DNA from 2 places in the Steroidobacter denitrificans genome. Region 1 is predicted to be linked to the other one. Evidence: riboswitches for the same ligand, from Rfam matches in the RefSeq annotation. Region 1 holds a riboswitch; the other holds the start of a gene.
The links. A riboswitch is a leader RNA that binds a small molecule or an ion and turns the genes downstream of it on or off. The one in region 1 is predicted to bind cyclic di-GMP.
Positions count from the first base shown of each region.

Region 2: another riboswitch for cyclic di-GMP. It lies ahead of ACG33_RS12465 (hypothetical protein); the one in region 1 lies ahead of ACG33_RS14245 (putative Ig domain-containing protein).

Region 1 covers NZ_CP011971.1:3,168,480-3,173,086, forward strand. Annotated here, with positions in the region: gene ACG33_RS14235 (M16 family metallopeptidase) at 1-151, opposite strand, end outside; gene ACG33_RS14245 (putative Ig domain-containing protein) at 410-2,242, opposite strand; cyclic di-GMP riboswitch class I at 2,433-2,518, opposite strand; cyclic di-GMP riboswitch class I at 2,654-2,740, opposite strand; gene ACG33_RS14250 (HD domain-containing phosphohydrolase) at 3,072-4,607, opposite strand, start outside.
Region 2 covers NZ_CP011971.1:2,767,921-2,772,527, reverse strand. Annotated here, with positions in the region: gene ACG33_RS12470 (glycosyltransferase) at 1-1,111, opposite strand, end outside; gene ACG33_RS12465 (hypothetical protein) at 1,454-2,761, opposite strand; cyclic di-GMP riboswitch class I at 2,990-3,075, opposite strand; gene ACG33_RS12460 (nitroreductase/quinone reductase family protein) at 3,387-3,908, shown strand; gene ACG33_RS12455 (FAD-dependent oxidoreductase) at 4,013-4,607, shown strand, end outside.

The DNA.
Region 1 (4,607 bases):
CTGTACCGGACGCCGCGGGATCCATCTTCGCCGGGCGCGCCACTGCCGCAGCCATGGAGCCGGTCTGGAGAAACAGCAATCCACCAAGAAGACCTGCCGCCAGCAAACCCTTGCCCGGCAATCCCGATACTCCCCTGCGGACCGCCCGCAACGATAATATCCTGAACCATCCTGAGGAACAGGCCCGATTCCATCCCAGGTATGTCGGCACCACGAACGATGGGCCCAGACAGACTCTCGAAGTCCGATTCATCGGCATGAAGCTCCGGTGTACAGGTCGCAGCCAGAATACACCAGGAGCTGCCGGGGCCGGTGGAGTAACCCTGCAAATATCCAGCCTCAGCGCTGTACCGGATCGGGAACGATTCGTTCCCGATCCGCAAGCCGAGGAACTGTCTCCGAAGAATATCTAAGGTATGGTCTTGCTGGCGATGTTGGACAAACCGCTTTCTATACCGCTGCTGGTATACGCCAGCACTGCGAAATACCAAGTACCTGAAGTGAGATCCTCCACCACGTAGGTGGCCACGCCCGGATTTTCTATATCGGCCGTCTGATCCAGAGTAGAGGCCGACTTGCCGTACTTGACGCGAAATCCTGCCAAATCTGTCAATGGAGTACCGTCGGAATTTTCCGTCGGAGGCGTCCATTGCACCGTCGCAACACCGGTCGAGGACTTGACGACCGTAATCATGAAAGCCGGCAGGCTCGTCGTATTCTTGCCATCGCTGACAGAGATGACGATGTTCGCGTAACTGCCTGCGTCGCTCTCGGCCGGAGTGCCCGACAAGCGGCCGGTATTCGTATTGAACGACGCCCAGGCCGGCAGTCTCTTGATACTGTATGTCAGATTATCACCTTCCGGATCGGAAGCTGTCGGCCGGAAGCTATAGGCCACCCCTGCATTCACGCTCGTCGCCGGCGTACCGCTGATGATCGGTGCCTTGTTTTCCACGGCCTTCACCGTGATCGAGAACGCCGGCAGCGATGCCGTTGCACGACCGTCGCTTACACTGATGACGATACCCGTCGTAGCGCCTACATGGCTATCGGCCGGCGAACCACTGAGCCGACCGGTTGCCGTATCGAAATTTGCCCAGACAGGCTTGTTCTGGATCGAGAAGCCCAGCGTATCTTTATCGGCATCACTGGCGCTGGGAACGAACGAGTAGGCCGCTCCGACATCGATGCTGCCGGGCGGCGTGCCGCTGATCTTCGGCGCCGCATTGGGCTTCTCCTGGACGACGATGGAAAAGGCGCTCAGCATCGCCGAGGCACGCCCGTCGCTCACGCCGATAACGATGTTCGCATAGTTGCCGACCTCGCCGGCCGAGGGCGTGCCGCTAAGCCGGCCGGTGCTGCTGCTGAAAGCAGCCCAGCTCGGACGGTTCGATATCGAGTAGGTCAGCGTATCACCGTCAGGATCGTTGGCGGACGGTTGGAATGAATAGGCCTGCCCTGCTTGAACCGCTGCCGCAGGGGTGCCGCTGATCGTCGGGGCGCGATTGTCGGATCGCACTTCGATGGAAAATGGCGCCAAGGCTGTGCCGGCTTTGCCGTCGCTTACGCTGATCGTGATATTGGCATAGCGTCCAGCCCGGTTCACACCAGGCGTGCCGCTGAGCCGGCCGGTGCTGGTGCTGAAGCTGGCCCAGGAAGGACGGTTGGAAATGGAGAACGACAACCGGTCACCGTCCGCATCCGTCGCGACGGGCTGGAACAGGTAGGCCTGGTTCACCAGAACCGAACCGCTCGGCACACCCGAAATCACCGGTGCCGCATTCACAGCAGGCGACGGCGGCAGATTGCGAGAATGGATACGGATCTTGAACGGACCGACGGAGCGTGTATCTCGCCCGTCGGTCACGGAAATGACGATATCCTCCGTCTCACCTACACTGGCGTCGTCGGGTGTACCGGTCAGCCGCCCCGTCTCGACGCTGAACTGCGCCCAGGCAGGCTTGTTGGTCACGGTAAACTCGAGAAAATCGCCGTCGGCATCGCTGGCCACGGGCATGAACGAGTACACCTCGCCTGCCTGCACCGCTGCAGGCGGCGTGCCCGCGATCTCCGGCGGACTGTTTTCGATGAGAGTCGACTCCACCAGTTGCGATGCCGGCGGCACAGTGCCCGCCGCCGGATCCTGGGAATCTCCACCTCCACCTCCACCTCCGCACCCGCTCAAAACCAGCGCGGCCAGCAACAGCGTTGCGCATTTGTTGAGAATCGTAACACTGCTCATACCTTGCACCTTTGCGTCGTATTGCGCCCGAGGCCACAAAATGATTGCGAGCGATAAATTCGAGGTGGGGCAATGAGCAAGCGCCGCAGGTATGCGCCGTTGGAGCGGCGAGACGCCGCAGGTACGCAACGTGTGCCTGCGAGGCGCCGGTCAACACATGATCTCCGGTCGCTAATGGCGACGTGGTTCATGCGGCAACCCCGCTGTCGTAGGATGGAATCCCGTAGACCGGAAGCTTTGCGTCCCCGTCTTTCGACGGGTTTGCCCGTAACCAATGTTTGCTGCTCCTGTTTCCGTATCTTTGCTCGCGCAACGCACCGCATTGCACGCCGCTATCGTTCGCGCCTGGGGAAGGAACATGCAAAGGAGGAAGATCAAAGGATGACGATAGAGACTCGCATGGAGATTCCTACCGGCAACCCCGCTATCCTGCGCCCTCGCGCGTTCGGACCGGAGGCTTTGCGTCACCGCCTTTCAGCGGTTCTGCCCTTGCGTAGCGGCATCGAGTAGACATCACCAAATATGTGTTTGCAATTGTCGTAGGGCGACGACAGCTCAGTGCAGCACCCGTCTCATTTCACGTAAGTGCGCCAATCGGATGACGCATGCAGACATCGTCTCGAGACGCCGCGGCGCCTGCGCCCGACGACTGAGCAGGCAGGGAGCGGACGAGGAGTACGGCTGCAGCGTGAATACAGAATGTGGCAGGCCGCGGAATGGAGCCGCTGAGGATGCCGTGAGGCGCTGGGGAAGGAGGCAGGAATCAGCCGATCAAGGCATCGCGCGGTGTTCCGCCGCGTGATGCGCCAAGAGATCCTGTCTACCGGATTTATTCCGGCAGCTTATATCCGTGCTGATCGATCAGGCGGATGCAGGCCTCCGCCAAATAGGGGTCATACAGTCGCCCTGCTCCACGTCTGATCTCTTCGATGGCCGCGGCCATGTCGGCGGCAGGGCGGTACGACCGGGATGAGCACATTGCCTCGACCGTATCGGCAATCGCGAGGATACGCGCTTCCAGCAGGATATCCGTCGCCTTGAGACCTCGTGGATAGCCGCTGCCATCATAGCGCTCATGACTTTGATAAATGATATCGGCGATAGGCGCGCCAAAATCGATATCTGCCAGGAGCTGGCAACCCTCATCGACATGGGTACGCATCAGGGCCAGTTCGGTTTCCGTCAATGGCGCCGGCTTGGAAAGAATGGAGGCCGGCACAGCGATGTTGCCGATGTCGTGCAGCATCGCTGCAACTCGTAATGCGTGCTGACGCTCGCCATCCAGGCCGGCTTCACGCCCGATTGCCACCGCCAGCGCGGCCAGGCGCCGTGCCGAACCTGCGGTGTAGGGGTCGTGGTGTTCGCCGACACGCACAAAGGAGTCGATCATGCCCTGCAGCGCAACGTCGGCGCGCTGGAACGATTTGAGTGCCTGTGATTGTGCGCGCTTCATCTGAATGATGCGCAGCAAGCTGTCCGCGAGCATGAGCAATCCCTGCTGATCATCCTGAGCATAGTCGGCATCCCGGTTGGCCACCCCAAGCACCGCCACGACTTCATCGTTCACCACGGCGGGCACCGCTAGATATCGCCCTAGTGCCGGCAGTCCGTCCTGCTGGGCCTTCGGTTGAGCATCGCTGCCGGCAACGGCCTGCCGGCCTTTGATGCACGCTTCCAGGAATTCACCCGGCTGAATCGAACGCGGCGCAGGACTCACCAGCACCGCCTGCCGTTGAGCGGTATCGAACCAGCCCGCCAGGCAAGGGTTCTTCGCATGATCGACGAAGTGTAGCCAGGCCAGCGGACTGTTTATCACGGCGGCGGTCTGCTCCAGGGCATATCGAAGAATCGTAGCCTCATCGGCGCTCGTGGAACCTCTCAGTAGATCGATCACCGCTGTCTGTCGCAATTGAGCGACGCGACCAGTTGTATCCCGCTCGCGCAAACGCTGATTTTCCGTTTTCAGCCCAGCCATCTGCGCTTGCATGCTGGCATGCGCCTGCTGCATCTCCGCCAGGGCTTCAGCATGCATACGCCCGGTATTCTCCAGCACCCGCGCATGGTCGCGCCGCATGGCTTCGAGAGCCTCGGCATGGGTATTCCGCGCCTCGGCATGAGCTCGCTGTGCCTCATTCAACGCAGCCTCCAGAGCGGCGATACGCTGCAGAGAGGTCGTATCGATCAACGCCGTTCGATCCGCGCCCTGAGCCGCCCCCTGGGCCGCTATCTGAGTTGTTGCCTGAGTCGACGTCTGGGAAGGCACTGTCGTGCCGGAGGATGCCGGGGACGCCGATCCGTCGTTTGCCGCAGCCACCGCGCCCAATACTTCATCCAGCGCTGCCAGTAAGGACTCCGGCTGCGCCGA
Region 2 (4,607 bases), 400 kb from region 1:
TGATGATGCCGCCGAAACTCAGGTATCGCTGCGAGTAGTCGTAGATGATCCATACCGCGGCGGTGGCTGCCGCATAGACCACCATCGCCAGCAGGCCGCGTCCGCGGATGCGCAGCGCCGTACTGTGCATATAGAGCTGTCCCAGCAGGAGGGCGGCGAGCGCCACCGAAATGACGGCGAGCAACTGCCAACGCTGTACGCGCACGATGGGAGCGACGAATTCGAATTTCGGCCGACGATGTACATCGTACACGCCCCAGTAGGCGCCGACTGCGCCTTCGAAGCGCGCCTTCCACGGCTGATCGAAGGCTTCCATCAGATAGTAGACATAGCCTGCATCACGTGCCAGGCGCAGAAAGCGGCGCAGAAACAGCGCTTCGTGACTGACCGAGGCGATCGCCTGACCGCGGGTGCGCCCGTCGGAAGGCCAACCCACCTCTCCGATGACGATGAGCTTGTCGGGAAAAGCCGCTTGCAGCTGTCGCATCGTGCCGGCAATGAAATCGTTCGCCTGTTCGACACCGATGCCTTCCCAGTAAGGCAGCAGGTGCACGGTGACGAAATCCACGTGCTGCGCCAGTTCGGGGTTCCTCAGCCAGACATGGGCCGGCTCGGCAGTGCTGACCGGCTGTTGCACCGCTTCCCGGACTCGGTCGATGTGCTGCACCAGCTCGGCGAGCGTCAGATCGCCACGATGCAGGACTTCGTTGCCGACGATGACGTGGGTGACATTGTCATTGTCCTGCGCCAGGCGGATGGCTCCGTGGATTTCCGCTTCATTGCTGTGCCGCCGAGTATCCAGCCAGGCGCCGACCGTGATCTTGATGCCGTGATGTGCGGCGAGCTGCGGCACTTCCGCCAGGCTGTACAGCGAGGAATAGATGCGCAGCGCGGCGACCTTGCCGGACAGCAGCTGCAGATCCGCCTCGATCTGCGTTCTGTCGGGTAGTCTGCGATAGGCCGGATCCTGGTCGGCGTGGAACGGCGAGAAGGCCATGCCCTGCACGCGGGCCGGCCAGGGCGGCTCAGCGGCGGGACGGTTCATGTAGGCCCACAGTCCGAACGTGAGTATGGCGAAAACCAACGCCACGGCGATGCCGGAATCTTTCATGATTCAGGCTGGCGCGAACGCCGCAGGCCGCTTGCCCGAGCCGATATCATGATCCGCAATCAGGCTGCCGCGCAGGGTCACTGGATGCAGGATGATGATGGAAGACACTTCGTCGGATGAGAATCACGGCTGAGTCCACGGCGAGCCGTCAGGATGGCTGCGTATTGCCGGGAAGGGTTGATTCCGGCGGGCGGTCCGGGCGACATGTTAACTCAAGACGTCCTGGTGGAGCGCACCAAGTCGGATGTCTTGGCGCAGTACGCAGCGTCGCTGGGTGCGGCGATAGGATTTCAGCGTGCCGCTGTGCTGTCGGGAGGCGCCGAGCGTCGTGATGGCCCGGTGTCAACGTGTCAGCTTGCCGACCAGACGCGAAAACAGCGAGCCGTTCTTGGGAATTTCACGAATACCGCTTTCGGACAGTGCGACGGCACGAGCTTCTTCCAGCAGTTGCTCCGACAAGCTGCGTGGCGCCAGGGCCTTGTGCTTGCCCGTCATGCCTGTCCTGTTGCGCGAGGGTGTCGGACGCTGCCGCGCAGACACAATGGCCTTGGGCTCGTGCCGTGATGCAAGCTGCGCCAGGGTCGAGGCGCTGATACCGGATTTGAAACTGCCCGTGGTTGCGGCATCGAGTTGCTCGACGGTCTGTCGGTCGCCGGTCCGCGATTCGAATGCGCCGGTTGCCAGGGGGGCGAAGTCCGGCGTGGGCACGGCCAGCGTTATCGTCGGGATGTCGGCTCGAGGCGCGCGAGCCGGAGTGAGCGTGACGATGTCCGCGCTCGCCGCCGGCCGTGTCTGCTCCGGAGGAGCCTTGAACCGGGTGTACTCGGCTTCGCTCACGCGCAGAACCGTCGGTGTCGAGAAAAATGTCTTGAGATAGCCGCCGACCGCTTCGGCCGAAATATCCTCCTTGAAAAAACCGAGCCGCAGCGAGTGCACGATCTTGCCGGCATTCATCGAGGCCACCGAGTACAGCCGATAGGCGTCGAAGATGTCGAGATGCGGCATGGTGTCGAGATTGACCGGTTGCTCGGAAGCGGCCAACTGGATGGCAAACCACTTTTCCAGTCCTTCATCTTCGAGTTCCGCGCGCGTCAATGCACGGATCGTTTGGGTGGTATCGAGTTGCGGAGGCGAGCGGCGCATGGGACGTGTCGTGGCGGGCCGGATACCGGCGGCTTGCAGCGGCGTGACCACGAGCTCCGCCGGTGCTTGGCGCGCCGGTCGCTCCCCGGCCGTCGGTGCGGCAACGGGTGCCGCCGCCGGCCTGGGTTTCACGACTGTTTCGCGGCCGGCCGGCGCCAGGTAGCCTCGGGCGAATTTGCGGTCTTCCTCGTGCAGGCAGGCGGTGAAGGCCGTCGGGTATTGCTGGCGAACCAGGGCGAGCACATTCTCGGCGTGTGCTTCGCTGGAAAAAAAACCCAGGCGCAGGCGATGGCGGGTACGGCCGTCCTCCAGGCGTGAAACTCGATAGAGCCGGTAGTTCTCCAGGCCTGGAAGATTGCGGCCGTCGGTCGAGATCGGAGCGATGGAGGCGCATAAATTGATGACGAACAGCGTTGCCCCGGTGTCGGCGTCGCCATGCGTCACCGTCTGGAAACCGGCGGTCTCGACCGCCGGCGCTTGGAAGACTTTGCTGGTGTTGTCGGCCACGCTCGTTCCCCGGTCACGGATCCCATGACGCCTGTTTCAGGGCCGGCACTGCGGTCACGAGCGAGTAAAACTCGCCGGCGGCCGACGCTCGACGCAATGCCCGCGGGGAATTCATTCGGGGAGGATGTCGCTTTGCACGGTCCGTCTCGCTTGGATTCTGGATCGATCGGCCGGTATTCACCGCTGATCGATGGCGAGTCGGCAACCGCGAATCAATGTTCGCGGCTCCGCGGCAACCCCGCTGTCCTGGGAATGATTCCTGTAGACCGGAAGCTTTGCGTCCCCGCCTTTCGGCGAGTTTGCCCATTGTTTGACGATGTCATGATTGACATGGACGGCGCATATGTCAAGCCCTCTATGTCGAGCCCTCCAGGATTCCCCGCCAGGATTTCGTGCGGAAACTGCTCCATGACAGGCAGGACGGTCTTGCTCGCGGCTGTCGTCAGTCACGGCGGCTCTACCCCAAATGAGGGTTGACCAGGCGGGTCGACCATCGCAAAAGACACGTTTACCCACGGCGGGCGTGGCGAGGCCGCGGCGCGGCATTGTCCCGTGTGAGTTGTCCCGCAGGAGTTGTCCCGTGAGATGCACGTCATCTCGCATCACCCATCTGGAGAGGCTGACAATGGTGACCAAGACGAATCGAGAGAACATGCAGAAGCCTGACTGGATGAACGATGAGGAGTGGGCCTGGTTCAAGGAGCGCACAGCCTCGTTGGAACTGATCAGAAGCGATGCACACGCTGATGTGGAGGCGTACCTGGCCGATCCTGCGGGTCGATCGACGGGACAGAACGCGCAGGGCGGCTTTCCGACGCTGTTGCTGACGACGATCGGCCGCAAGACGGGCAAGCAGCGCACCACGCCGGCGGTGTTCATGCGCGATGGGGAGGACATGATCGTGGTGGGCTCGCTGGCCGGCTATGATCAACATCCGAGTTGGATCATGAATCTGCAGGCCAATCCGAACTGCTGGGTGCAGCTTGATTTCGACAAGTACGCGGCGGTGGCGCGCGATGTGACGACAGAGGAGCGCGAAGCACTGTGGCCGCGGCTGGTGAAGGTGTTTCCCGCCTGGGGTTACTTTCAGATGCAAACGGAGCGCCCTTTTGCCGTGAAGCGGCTGACGGTGAGTGCTCCGGCCTGAGCGGATTTTTCGCGGGGGCGAGAAGCGGCCGAATCGCGAACCGAGAGGCGAGGTTGCGGACCGGGACGGGGGATGAGGGGACGGAGGATGGAAGGAAAGCTGTCATGAGCGATATGAAATTCACGCATCTATTCACGCCATTACAGATAGGTCCGATGCGGGTTCCGAACCGGATCTGCGAGACGACCAACACCATCAATTCCTCGATGACCCCGGGGATGATCGATGAGCATTTCATCGCTCATCATGTGGCCAAGGCGCGCGGAGGCACCGGCTGGATCGGTAGCGAGACCTGGCTGCTGGATGTGCCGTTTCCGCCCGAGACGGCCGATGAGGTCGGCCTGTCCATCGGCTGCGCCTCGCATGGTGCGGCGTATCAGTATCCGGCGTTTGCCGAGGGGATGAAGAAGTTTGTCACCGCGGTGCACGAGGCAGGCTCGGTGGCGGTGGTGCAGCTGACACAGCTGACCTCTGCGTGGGGTCCTTCGGCAGTACCCATGATCGGCGCGCAGTCCTACACGCCGCATGTGCTGGGGGAGGAGGAGATCGAGTATTGCATCGATGTATATGCTGCCGCGGCGCGGGTGGCGCAGTCGGTGGGGGCGGATGGAATCGAGATTCATTGCGCGCACGAGACCATGGGTCACGCCTTTCTTTCGCCGGTTTCCAACCGGCGCACCGACCGCTGGGGGGGCGGGC